4 regions of the Exiguobacterium sp. AB2 genome follow, and region 3 is predicted to be linked to each of the others. Evidence: predicted binding sites of a transcription regulator. Region 3 holds the regulator's gene; each other region holds the start of a gene.
The links. Region 3 encodes Rex, which represses fermentation and respiration genes when NADH is low (regulators of the CRP and FNR family bind a similar motif). Its sites were predicted from a motif close to TTGTGAAATATTTCACAA; they were not measured.
Positions count from the first base shown of each region.

Region 1: the regulator Rex is predicted to act here: its motif matches at 1,725-1,742, upstream of DI14_RS04680 (L-lactate dehydrogenase).
Region 2: the regulator Rex is predicted to act here: its motif matches at 1,205-1,222, upstream of adhE (bifunctional acetaldehyde-CoA/alcohol dehydrogenase).
Region 4: the regulator Rex is predicted to act here: its motif matches at 1,655-1,672, upstream of DI14_RS02565 (formate/nitrite transporter family protein).

Region 1 covers NZ_JNAA01000032.1:18,337-21,461, forward strand. Annotated here, with positions in the region: gene DI14_RS04660 (1,4-alpha-glucan branching protein domain-containing protein) at 1-67, shown strand, start outside; gene rpmG (50S ribosomal protein L33) at 169-333, shown strand; gene DI14_RS04670 (5-formyltetrahydrofolate cyclo-ligase) at 388-927, shown strand; gene DI14_RS04675 (DUF92 domain-containing protein) at 921-1,691, shown strand; gene DI14_RS04680 (L-lactate dehydrogenase) at 1,861-2,817, shown strand; gene DI14_RS04685 (rhomboid family intramembrane serine protease) at 2,941-3,125, shown strand, end outside.
Region 2 covers NZ_JNAA01000018.1:23,316-26,440, reverse strand. Annotated here, with positions in the region: gene DI14_RS02365 (YebC/PmpR family DNA-binding transcriptional regulator) at 1-447, opposite strand, end outside; gene DI14_RS02360 (MarR family winged helix-turn-helix transcriptional regulator) at 527-973, opposite strand; gene adhE (bifunctional acetaldehyde-CoA/alcohol dehydrogenase) at 1,363-3,125, shown strand, end outside.
Region 3 covers NZ_JNAA01000079.1:1,612-4,736, reverse strand. Annotated here, with positions in the region: gene DI14_RS10625 (ABC-F family ATP-binding cassette domain-containing protein) at 1-753, opposite strand, end outside; gene DI14_RS10620 (redox-sensing transcriptional repressor Rex) at 903-1,559, shown strand; gene tatA (twin-arginine translocase TatA/TatE family subunit) at 1,559-1,777, shown strand; gene tatC (twin-arginine translocase subunit TatC) at 1,781-2,569, shown strand; gene DI14_RS10605 (hypothetical protein) at 2,884-3,125, shown strand, end outside.
Region 4 covers NZ_JNAA01000018.1:68,384-71,508, forward strand. Annotated here, with positions in the region: gene DI14_RS02560 (anaerobic ribonucleoside triphosphate reductase) at 1-575, opposite strand, end outside; gene DI14_RS02565 (formate/nitrite transporter family protein) at 762-1,595, opposite strand; gene DI14_RS02570 (50S ribosomal protein L25/general stress protein Ctc) at 1,804-2,448, opposite strand; gene mutL (DNA mismatch repair endonuclease MutL) at 2,607-3,125, opposite strand, start outside.

The DNA of each region.
Region 1 (3,125 bases), on a different contig from region 3:
TGCGGTCAAAGATAACGTCACAAACTGCTTGTCGCTCGATGCCTCGCCGTACAAGCAGAACGTTTGAAAAAGTACGTGAAAACACCTTGCTTTTTCAATAAAAAATTGGTAGGATAATTGAGTATGCTTAGACTGTAAAGCAAAAGCACTTGATACAACATCAGTAAGATGGGAGTGAACGAAATGCGCGTTAAAATCACACTAGCTTGCACAGAAACAGGCGATCGCACGTACATCACGAAGAAAAACAAACGTAACAACCCTGAGCGCCTCGAATTGCGCAAATACAACCCACGTCTCCGCCGTCACACGCTTTATCGCGAAGTGAAATAATGAGACTGGCCGTCACTCATGTGGCGGCCTTTTTTTTCGAAAGGAGCGAGTGATATGGATGCGAAACAAGCACTCAGACGAGCGGTACATGCTCGGATTGCTGAATTAGCTAATCGCGATGAGGCCGATGCCGCCATCGTACATAACGTGATGAGACTACCGGAGTGGATCGAGGCGAAGGCGGTTGCCCTGACCCTCTCGTTCGGACTTGAGGTCGACACACGGCCATTGATTGAAGCAGCTTGGCAGGCAGGAAAAACGGTACTCGTGCCGAAAGTAACGACAGAGGGGCTCACGTTCCATCGAATCGAGTCTTATGATGACCTCGAACCTGGGGTCATGGGGATATTAGAGCCGACGACCCAACAAGTCGACGGTGACGTCGACTTATGCGTCGTCCCGGGGCGTGTGTTCAACCGCTCTGGCTACCGAATCGGATGGGGCGGGGGATATTACGACCGCTTTCTGGCGTCGTATGCCGGCCAAACACTATCCCTTGCCTACAGCGTCCAAGTGTTAGACGACATACCAATTGAAGCGCATGACATTCCGGTCGGAGTGATCGTGTCGGAAAGGGAATTGATTCGATGTTAGCCATATTTCTCGTAACCTGCTTGGTCGCCTATGCCGGATACCGGCTGAAGTCGCTCACGTTATCCGGTGCCGTATTGACAGTCGTAACGGGGACGGTGATTGGCTATGGTTTCGGCTGGTTCGGTCTCTATTTACTAGGCGTGTTCTTCTCGACATCTTCGCTCGCCTCGAAGTATCGTGCCGTCGACAAGGCGCCGGTCGATGAAATCGTTGAAAAATCCGGTCCCCGTGACTACGTCCAAGTGCTCGCAAACGGCGGAATTGGCATGTTAACCGCGCTCGCGATGGCATACACGTCGAATGAGGCATGGCTCTATGCCTACATTGTTTCGATTGCCGCAGCGACGAGTGACACGTGGGGCTCTGAGTTCGGTGTGCTCGCAAAGCGAAAGCCGCGCTCCATCCTCACGTTTCGACCGGTCGAACCGGGGACGAGCGGCGGTGTGTCACTATATGGGACGGTCATGTCGATTGTTGGAGCCGCCACAATCGTGTTGGCGACCTATCCGTTTATGACGCTCGATTTCGAAGTGACGCTCGCGTTAATCGCACTCGGGTTGATTGGTAGCGTCGTGGATACGTTGCTCGGCGCGACCGTCCAACGGAAGTACCGATGCCGGGTATGTGGAAAGCAGACCGAGAAGCAGATGCACCACGGAGAAGCGACCGAATACGTCAAAGGTTGGCATTGGCTCGGAAACGATGCGGTCAACTTCGCTTCGATTACGGCCGCCGCCTTGATTTGTTTTTTCGTCTTCGGATAAGGGTAGTACAGTGAATGAAGATGTTTCAAACGAATGTGAATTTCGTCACAATATCGCCAAAGTGAAAACGGTTTCTATTGTAGTGAGTATTTGTGAATGATGTTACAATCTTTATGTAACAGATATTACTAAAACATGAAACAGATTGTTCGAAGGGTGGAGAATCAACATGGAAACATTAAATCATGCAAAAGTAACACGCGTCGCGCTCGTCGGTGCCGGTGCAGTCGGTGCGAGCTTCGCATACCAATTGACGACAGCGAGCCTTTGTGAAGAACTCGTAATCATCGATATTAACAAAGCCAAAGCAGAAGGGGAAGCCATGGATTTGAATCACGGCGTCTCGTTCGCTTCTTCACCGATGCGTGTATGGGCCGGGGATTATGCGGACTGTGGGGAGGCAGATATCGTCGTGATCACGGCAGGGGCACCGCAAAAGCCGGGTGAAACGCGTCTTGACCTCGTCGAGAAGAACGCGAAAATCATGAAGTCGATGATTGGGGAAATCATGGCATCAGGATTTGACGGGATGATCATCATCGCATCGAACCCGGTCGACATCATGACTCACTTGGCATGGAAATATTCTGGACTTCCGAAACATCGCGTTTTCGGATCAGGCACGGTGCTCGACACGTCACGTCTCCGTTACATGCTCGGCGATTACTTCAACGTCGACCCGCGCAACTGTCACGCGTACATCATGGGGGAGCACGGGGACACGGAGTTCGCGGCATGGAGTAACGCCCGAATCTACGGCAAGTCGGTCGAGCAGTTGCTTGAAGAGAACGACGAATACACGTGGGAAGACCTTGAAGATATTTATGTCAACGTCCGTGATGCGGCTTATCATATCATCGAGCGTAAAGGCGCGACGTATTATGCGATTGGTCTCGGACTGCTTCGCCTCGTCAAAGCGGTGCTCCGGAACGAGAACACGCTTCTCACGGTCGGGGCCTACTTGGACGGTGAGTACGGGCTACATGACATTCATATCGGCGTCCCGGCCATCATCAATCGCCAAGGGGTGCGCCAAGTCGTCGAAATCGAATTGTCTGAAGAAGAGAAACAAAAGATGCACCATTCAGCAGACGTCTTGATGAAGACGATGCAGCCCGTGCTATAAGTGAACGAGAGAGTGCAGCCGGCTTCGTGCCGGCTGTTTTTTTGACGGGCATATAAGGGAGGTCTCCTTTTTGTCGCCGCTTCAGAATTGGATTACAATTATAGGGAAGGGAGGGGATTTCAGATGACGAGCTCATTTTGGGAAGACATCTATAAGAACGTGTTGGCGGGGGGGCGCGTCGAAGGGATCCTCGAGCCGTCTCGGGCGCTACTCTTGTTTGACACGAAAGCGGGAGACGTCTATCACCTGTACATAAGGACCGATAAGGCGTGGGCTAATCACGTCGGGATGGACATCGAGGCGATTAT
Region 2 (3,125 bases), on a different contig from region 3:
TTCGAGCACGTCGTCCGCACTCATGCCAGAGACGCCGATGACGGCCGTGGCATCGAACATGTAGGCGACCGAACCGCTCACACCCATATTGCCGCCGTTCTTCCCGAACGCGGCACGGACTTCAGACGCCGTCCGGTTGACGTTGTTCGTAAGCGTGTCGACGATCATCATCGAGCCGTTCGGACCGAATCCTTCATAGCGCAACTCGTCAAAGTTCTCTTCGTCGCCACCTTTCGCCTTGTCGATGGCGCGGTCAATGATGGCACGAGGGACGTTGTACGTCTTCGCGCGCTCGACGACGAACTTGAGCGCTTGATTCAGTTCAGGATCTGGCTCGCCTTGGCGGGCGACGATGTAGATCTCCCGACCGAACTTCGCATAAATCCGGCTCGTGTTGGCGTCTTTTGACGCCTTTTTCTCTTTGATGTTGTTCCATTTACGACCCATTGCATGTCATCTCTCTTTCCATAGTTCGATTGATTCACTGTCGATTATATAAGAAGCGCGGGACATTGACGAGTAAAAATCATCCCTCGCTCTTGTCCATCTTCTCGACAATCTCGGTCAGTGTCTTCAAGCTATCAATCAATCGTGCGGTCTCGTCCTCATCTAAAAAGGCGAGGCGATCTTCGAACAGGCGGCGGAACGAATCGCGTCGTTCCCGAAGGACCTGTTCGCCTTTCTCGGTCAATTGATTCCAGATGACGCGGCGGTCACGCTCGTCCGGCACACGGGTGATGTATCCTTCATCGACGAGTTTCGTGATGAGCGGCGTCACGTTCGGTGGGGCGATTGATAACGTCTCGCTAATGTGTCCGTTTGTGACGGCACCCTCGTCTTCAATCAACATCAATAGATGAAAATGAGAGAAGTTCAAGTTCGGGATTTGGGGCAAGTCCGAGCGGCGAAGTAATTTTCTACGAATCAATGGGATCAGTTTAACGAACTGATCGGCTGCATCTTGTCTAGGCATAGGTCTATTCACTTCCTAATCAGGTTCTACTTCCCATTATACACGAGTGGGGGACAGCTTGGACGACCAATCCTCATTCCGTGACATTTTGCACAGCGCTTCCGTCGCATCGTGGACATAACGTTTGTAAGCGTTTACATATCGTCTGTACCTTATTTTCATGAAAACGAATAAGATTTTACTGAGCATCATCTGAAAAAGCAATCCCTATCCTCATTCTTCTAAAAAATCTTGTGAAACAGTTCACATTGTTGTCACGCACAAAATCGGAAAATCGGTGTATTCTATGAATGTGAAGGAAAGCACAAACTCTTCTTGAACTAACTGATTGCCCCGTGCTCTCCATCAAGTCAGACTTATCAGCTCTCATTCATGAGGAGGAAACCAACATGGCAGTTAAAGAGAAAGCAGTAGTAGAGACATCAGCAGAACAGATGGTCGACACGCTCGTCACACAAGCGCATAAAGCGCTCGATACGTTGATGACGTTCGACCAAGAGAAGATCGATGCGATCGTTCAAGCGATGGCGCTCGCCGGACTCGAACAGCACGTCGCTCTCGCAAAACATGCATATGAAGAAACAGGTCGTGGTGTATTTGAAGACAAGATGATCAAAAACATCTTCGCGACAGAATATATTTACAACTCGCTCCGTGGCGAGAAGACGGTCGGCGTCATCGAAGACGACGAGCAAAACGGCATCACGTACATCGCCGAGCCGGTCGGTGTCGTCGCTGGGGTCACACCGGTGACGAACCCGACGTCAACGACGATGTTTAAAGCAATCATCGCCATCAAGACGCGTAACCCGATCATCTTCGGTTTCCACCCGTCGGCACAACAGTGTTCAAGCGAAGCGGCACGCATCCTTCGTGATGCAGCCATCGAAGCTGGCGCACCGGAACACTTGATTCAATGGGTCGAAAAACCGTCACTCGACGCGACGAAAGCACTCATGAACCACCCAGGCGTCGCCATGGTCCTCGCAACAGGTGGAGCGGCGATGGTGAAATCGGCTTACTCGACTGGTAAACCGGCCCTCGGTGTCGGACCAGGTAACGTACCTGCTTATATCGACAAAACAGCAAAAGTGAAACGTGCCATCTCGGACGTTATCTTGTCGAAAACGTTCGATAACGGTATGATCTGTGCGTCTGAACAAGCGATTATCGTCGACCAAGAAGTGTATGAAGAAGTGAAAGCGGAAATGACGGAACTCGGCTGCTACTTCTGCTCACCAGAAGAGAAAGCGAAACTCGAGACACTCGTCATCAAAACAGACTCATGTGCGGTCAACCCGGAAATCGTCGGGAAACCGGCAGCCTGGATCGCCGAGAAAGCTGGACTCAGCGTTCCGGCCGACACGAAGATCTTAATCGCCGAACTCGAGACGGTCGGTGCGACAGAACTTCTCTCACATGAAAAATTAAGCCCGGTGCTCGGTGCCTATAAAGTTCAATCGCGTGAAGAAGGGTTCGCCATCGCTGAGAAGATGCTTGAAATCGGCGGCCTCGGTCATACGGCAGCGATTCACTCGACAGACGAGGACGCCATTATCGCGTTCGGACTCCGGATGAAAGCTTGCCGCATCATCGTCAACTCGCCAACGGCACACGGCGGGATCGGTGACCTCTATAACGAAATGACACCGTCGCTCACGCTCGGTTGTGGGTCGTACGGGAAAAACTCCGTCTCTGAGAACGTGACGGCGAAACATCTACTCAACGTGAAAAAGGTGGCGAGACGTCGCGTGAACATGCAATGGTTTAAAGTCCCTGAAAAGATTTACTTTGAGAAAAACTCAGTCCAGTACCTTCAATCGCTCACATCGAAAAAACGGGCGATGATCGTCACGGATGAAATGATGGTCAAACTCGGATTTGCCGATAAAGTCGTTAAAAACTTGCCTGCTGGCGTCGAGTACCGCATCTTCGACCAAGTCGAGCCAGACCCATCCGTTGAGACGGTCATGCGCGGTGCTGAAGCGATGCGTCACTTCCAACCAGATATGATTATCGCGCTCGGTGGCGGTTCGCCGATGGATGCCGCGAAAGGCATGTGGCTCTTCTACGAACGCCCAGAAGAGAAGTTCTCGAACCTTCGCCAAAAATTCATGGATATCCGCAAACGGACGTACAAGTTCCCGACGCT
Region 3 (3,125 bases):
ATACTTCGTATAGTTGCCGACGAAGCGGCGGCTCCGATGACGCGACAGTTCATAGACGACCGAGACGACCCGGTCGAGGAAGTAGCGGTCGTGGGAGACGATGAGGACGGCCCCTTTATAGCCGCTCAAGTACTTCTCGAGCCACGCGAGCGTCTCGATGTCCAAGTGGTTCGTCGGCTCGTCCAAGATGAGGAGGTCCGGGCTCTGGAGGAGCATCTTCGCCAAGGCGAGACGCGTTCGTTGCCCACCCGAAAGCGTGTCTATTTGACGCTCGAAGTCGTCCGGATAGAACCGCATCCCGTGGAGCACCGAGCGAATCGTCGCTTCATATTGATAGCCGCCCCGATCCTTGAACGTATGTTGTTCCTCGTCATACGCGGCGAGGAGCCGTTCATAGGCGTCCGCATCGTTCAAGATGCGTTCACTGCCCATGTCTTGCTCCATCCGTCGGAGCGTTTGTTCTTGCTCGATTAAATCGGTGAAGACGGTGAGCATTTCGTTCCAGATCGTCTCGCTCGATTCTAGCCCGGAGTCTTGGGCGAGGTAGCCGATCGTGACGTCTTTTGGCTTCATGATGTCGCCTGAGTCGTAGTTATATTCCCCGGCGATGACTTTGAGGAGCGTCGACTTGCCGGCACCGTTCCGGCCGACGAGGGCGACACGTTCACCTTCTTGAATCTCGAGTTTGACGTTCTCTAAAATCGGCTCGACGCCGAATGATTTTGATAAGTTGTTGACTTGCAATAGGATCAAGTGAAAAAACCCCTTTCTCTGTATTTAGTATACTGTATTTTTTAGTCTTTTCAGGTATATTCATTGAGTGGTCATGTGAATTCGTTTACAATCAAGGTGTATGAAATCAGATTCGTGTGTAACGTGTCGTAAAAAGGAGGCTCTTTCCGTTGAGTCAAAACGAACCAAAGATTCCGCAAGCGACAGCCAAACGGTTGCCACTATATTATCGGTTTATCCAAAGCCTGCATTCATCAGGCAAACAACGTGTCTCTTCTGCCGAACTGAGTGAGGCGGTCAAGGTCGATTCGGCGACGATTCGCCGCGACTTTTCGTACTTCGGTGCGCTCGGTAAAAAGGGATATGGCTATAACGTACAGTATCTGTTAGACTTTTTCCGAAAGACATTGAACCAGGACGAAATCACGAACGTCGCCTTGGTCGGGGTCGGTCATCTCGGGACAGCTTTCGTCAACTATAACTTCCTTAAAAACAATAACACACATATCGTCGTCGGGTTCGATGCAGACGAGACAAAAGTCGGCACGACGATGTCCGGTGTCCCGATTCATCACGTCGATGAGATGGAACAGATCATGAAGCAAAACAAAATCGATGTCGCCATCCTCACGGTCCCGTCCGCCTATGCGCAGCCGGTCGCCGATGACTTGGTCCGCTTTGGCATCAAAGGGATTTTGAACTTCACGCCGGCTCGACTTACGGTGCCGGACACGGTCCGCGTCCATCATATCGACTTGTCGATCGAACTCCAGTCGCTCATTTACTTTATGCAACACTATCCATCCGCTGAGGGGGTCCATCAATAATGGAATTTCTACAATCATCACTCGTCGTCGGTATCCCAGGTGGCGTCAGTATTTTTATCATCGCCATCATCGCGCTCATTCTCTTCGGGCCGAAGAAATTGCCAGAGTTCGGTCGGGCCGCGGGACAGACGCTCCGTGAGTTCAAAAATGCCACGAACGGCATGATGAAAGAGCACGACGAGAACGACAAGAAAGAAATCGAGAAGAAAGAGCAATAAGCCATGAACCATCAACCTGATCAAGAACGGGCACTGTCCGATCACTTGACAGAGCTGCGGAGACGACTGATGCTGTCGGCATTTGTCGTCTTTGCCTTATTCCTTATCGCTTTGCCGAGTGTCAAATACGTGCTCGCCTATCTGCAGGCGGACCTCGTCGAACGAGGGCTCGAACTGAACGCCTTTGGGGTCGCGGATCCGCTTATGATTTATTTGAATATGGCGTTCATTATCGGGATCGTGGCGTCCGGTCCGTTTCTACTGTATCAACTGTGGGCGTTCGTCGCACCTGGTCTGCATCCGAACGAGCGGAAAGCGACGCTCGCTTACATTCCAATCATTTCGGTTTTATTCCTCGTCGGTTTGGCGTTCGCCTACTATTGGCTGTTCCCGCTCGTCCTCGATATCTCGACGGACCTCGGGCAAGACCTTGGTCTGACCCAAATCATCGGGGCGTCGAACTACTTCACGTTCCTGCTGCAGTTGACGATTCCATTCGGACTATTGTTCCAGTTGCCGGTCGTGACGATGTTCTTGACGCGCATCGGTGTCGTGACGCCGTATTTCTTATCTAAAATTCGGAAGTACGCCTACTTCGCCTTGTTCGTCATCGCGGCCTTCATCACACCGCCGGATTTGACGTCGCACCTCATGGTGTCGCTGCCGCTTTTCTTCTTGTATGAGATCAGTTTGTCGATCTCACGCGTGACGTATCGCGGAGTGCTCCGACGTGAGAAAGAGGCGCAAGTGAAAGAACAGATGGATTTGATGAAACAGATGAATGAGAAGTGAGCATCGTTCCTTAACGGGACGATGCTTCAGAGTGTAGACAAAGTCATGTTTCAGTTGAACTGAAACATGACTTTGTCGTTTTCTTCAATAGCGCCATCGCAGAAAATCGCTATTTCAAGCGGTTCTATAGTTTGCTTAGATCATGGCTTTAAACAAAAAAGCTGCAGACAAGTAATTTGTCTACAGCCTGGAGCATCGTTCCTTAACGGGACGATGCTTTTTTTGATTGGGAATAAATGTTTTTACCAACAAGATAAACGCTGGACCCACGTGATACGATGAAACTACTTAGACATAAGTCAGGGGGAGAAGCGATGGTTTGGGAGTACTACGGGGATGCAATCATCATCGTCGGTGTGTTGACGACGATGCTATTGATTGCCGTGCTGAGTTTTTTGAAGTCTCCATTCAAGCGGAGACTCGTCTTCTCGTTGACGTTGCTCGTCGTGGGATACGTATCTTGTATCATCGGACTCGTCTTCGTTCGCGGTTGGGATGCGCTGGGCTGGATCATGATTGGTTTCAGTTTGTACGTGGTCGGTCTCGTCACGTATAT
Region 4 (3,125 bases), on a different contig from region 3:
CGTGAATGCATCGAGTTGGCGTTGTGGATGAACGCCTCGCACGCTTGATAGGTCGCTGTAATCGTCTCATCTTTCGCAATCCTGTGCTTCTGTTCACTCGATAACTCGACCGGAAGTTTCTCGAGTCGCTCAAGATGACGCACATACGTCTTCTCTACGTACGGCGCCAAATCGACGTCAAACATCGGGAACGCCTGTCCGCCGTGTTGCATGTTCTGGTTCGCCTGAAGGATAATCGACGCGAGCGCCATCGCCGACCGAATGTCTTTCGGGGGCCGAATCGTCCCATGCCCGGTGTGGAAACCGTTCGAGAGCAAGTCCCCGAGCGGGATTTGACAACACGTCGTCGAGCCCGTCACGTAATAGTCTGCATCGTGAATGTATAAAAAATTATCGGCGACCGCACGTCGCGAGCGTTCGGACAACAAGTACGTCGTCGCGAGTTCTTTTGACACTTCCGAGGACAAGCGAGCCAGCTTCCCGAGCGGCGACTTGCCGTCCACGTTCGCGTTTTCTTGGACCAAATCCTGGTCAGGGAGGACACAGACATCTTCATACAATCGAATTAAATTCACCCTGCAACACCTCACTATATATTGAATCCATTCGCTGTAAACAGCGAACCAATCATCTATATATAGATTATGTCACGTTTGCAGGCATTTATGCGGGACGACTTTGTGACATCTTTATAGGGCAAACATGACAAAAAACAGCCGAACCCTAGGCAGGGACTCGACTGTTACGATTCGTGATATAAGTCATACTTCTTTAGCAGGTTTGACGATCGTTAACTCGACTTCTTCTGACTCTTGGGCTTCCCGCAATCCTTTCGCGTTCAACCACGTATAGATGGCCCCCATGAACAAGGCACCTCCGATGATGTTTCCGAACGTCGCCGGAACCAAGTTGTGAATCGCCCCGGCGAAACTAATTGTCTCTGGGTGCGGGACGACGAGCGTGAGCGCGAACAAGACGAAGTTCGCGATGACATGATCGAATCCTGAAGCGAAGAAGACCGCGACTAGGAAGATCATCGAGAAGATTTGCGCAAATTCATTTTTCATTTGTTTCGGCAAGAAAATCGCGAGGCAAACCATCCAGTTGCAGAAGATGGCACGGAAGAAAATCTCGACCGTCGTATGGTGCATCTTGCTCTCGACGACGGCGAACAACCAGTTGTTCATCCCAAGTTCTTGAATGATTCCGGTCGGGGCGAGCAATAAGGCGAATAAAATTCCGCCGACTGCATTCCCAACAAAGCACAATAACCAGACGAGCATCGTATCACTGAGCGTCGTATATCCGCGCAACGTCGACGTCGTGAAGTACATCGTATTCCCCGTGAACAGCTCAGCTCCCCCATAAATGATCATGACGAGTGCAATCCCGAACGAAAAGCCGCCAATGAGCGTCGTGAACGGCGAATCAAGCAGATACATGCCGTTGACGACTTTTAGTGTGAAGATGGCGGCGAACCCGATAAAGATCCCGGCGAGCATCGCCCGTAAAAAGTATTCCATTGGCCGATAATGAATCATGTGCGATGACGCCTGAGCTTTCTTCCGTAATGATTCAAGTGCATGGATTTCCATTGATGCCATGTCACAAACCCTTCTTTCTGTTTGAATGAACCTTTATAATAAGAACGAACATGTGAAATCATTAACAATATAAGCCCAAATCCAATAAATTGCAATCGACCTTGGACCATGTTGACACATTTTTCACATCGTAATCGTTTACATATGTCGGATTTGTGACGAAAAAAACGACCCTTCGCAAAGGGTCGTTCGATCGAGCTTATTCTTTGTCTTCAGACTTCTCTTCAGACTCTTCCGAAGATGCTTCAATTTCACCTTCTTGCGTAGTGTCTGTGTCTGCTTCAAGCTCTTCAAGTGATACCGGCTCATTGACCGATGCGATTTGAAGTTCGCCATCCGAGACAACCTCGTAGTCTTTGTTTTCTGGAATGTCCGCTACCGTCACCGAGTCACCGATGCCAAGTTCAGATACATCGAGTTCGATGCGCTGTGGGATGTTGGCAGGTGTGGCCGATACCGTGACTTTATAGAGCGTTTGTGCCAAGAAGCCGCCTTCTTTGACACCTTTCGCGTCGCCAACGAGCGTGACGTCCGCTTCGACTTCTGTTGCTTCGTCCATCTTCACGGCCATGAACTCGACGTGCTTATACTCGTTTGTGAACGGGTCAACTTCCGTCCCGTGAACGAGCGTGTTCACTTTCTTGCCGTCGATGTTGAGTTCGATCAAGGCGTTATCACCATGCTCACGAAGGATTTTACGAAGTGCCATCTCTTCAAACGCGACTGGTGTGCTCTCGACTTTATAGCCGTACACGACACCTAACACTTTGCCTTCTTTACGTAAGTTTGCACGGACCGAACGTGGTCGTAATTCTCGTTTCGTTACATTAAGCTTGTCTGCCATAATCTTTTCCCCCTACTGGTTGATCATGTCTACATCTTGAGGGTGAGGCAGTGAAAGAGCCACCTCTCAACCTCGATGCGTTGAGCGACATGTGTATAATGTTCCCACGTCACGCATCGGGTAAACGTTACAGACCGTTAAAAAAGATTACAACGTTGTCACATGACACGCTTGAACAGTTTCTCAAGTTCGTACGTACTCCATTTGACAAGGATTGGGCGACCGTGCGGACACGTGTAAGGCGACGCTGTCTCCGACAAGTCGTGAATCAGTTGGCGCATCATCTCGACGTTCAACGGATGGTTCGCTTTGATCGAACGTTTGCATGCCATCAAAATGGACGCCTCCTCGCGATATTTGGCAAGGTCAATCGAACGATCGCGAATCGCCATCTCGACTAAATCCCGAACCGTTCCTTCAAGGTCGTGTTGCGGATACCACGTCGGAATCTCTCGGACGAGGAACGTGTTCCCTCCGAACGGCTCGAGTTGAATCCCGGCCTCTTCTAAGAGCGGCAGCACTTCTTCGATGGCGAGCGCTTCTTGCTGGGTGAATTCGAGCGTGAGCGGTAACAGGAGTAGCTGGTACTCTTTCTCCGGGTTCCCGAGTTGTTCATAGAACAGTTCATACTTGATCCGTTCTTGCGCGGCGTGCTGGTCGATGACGTACATGCCGTC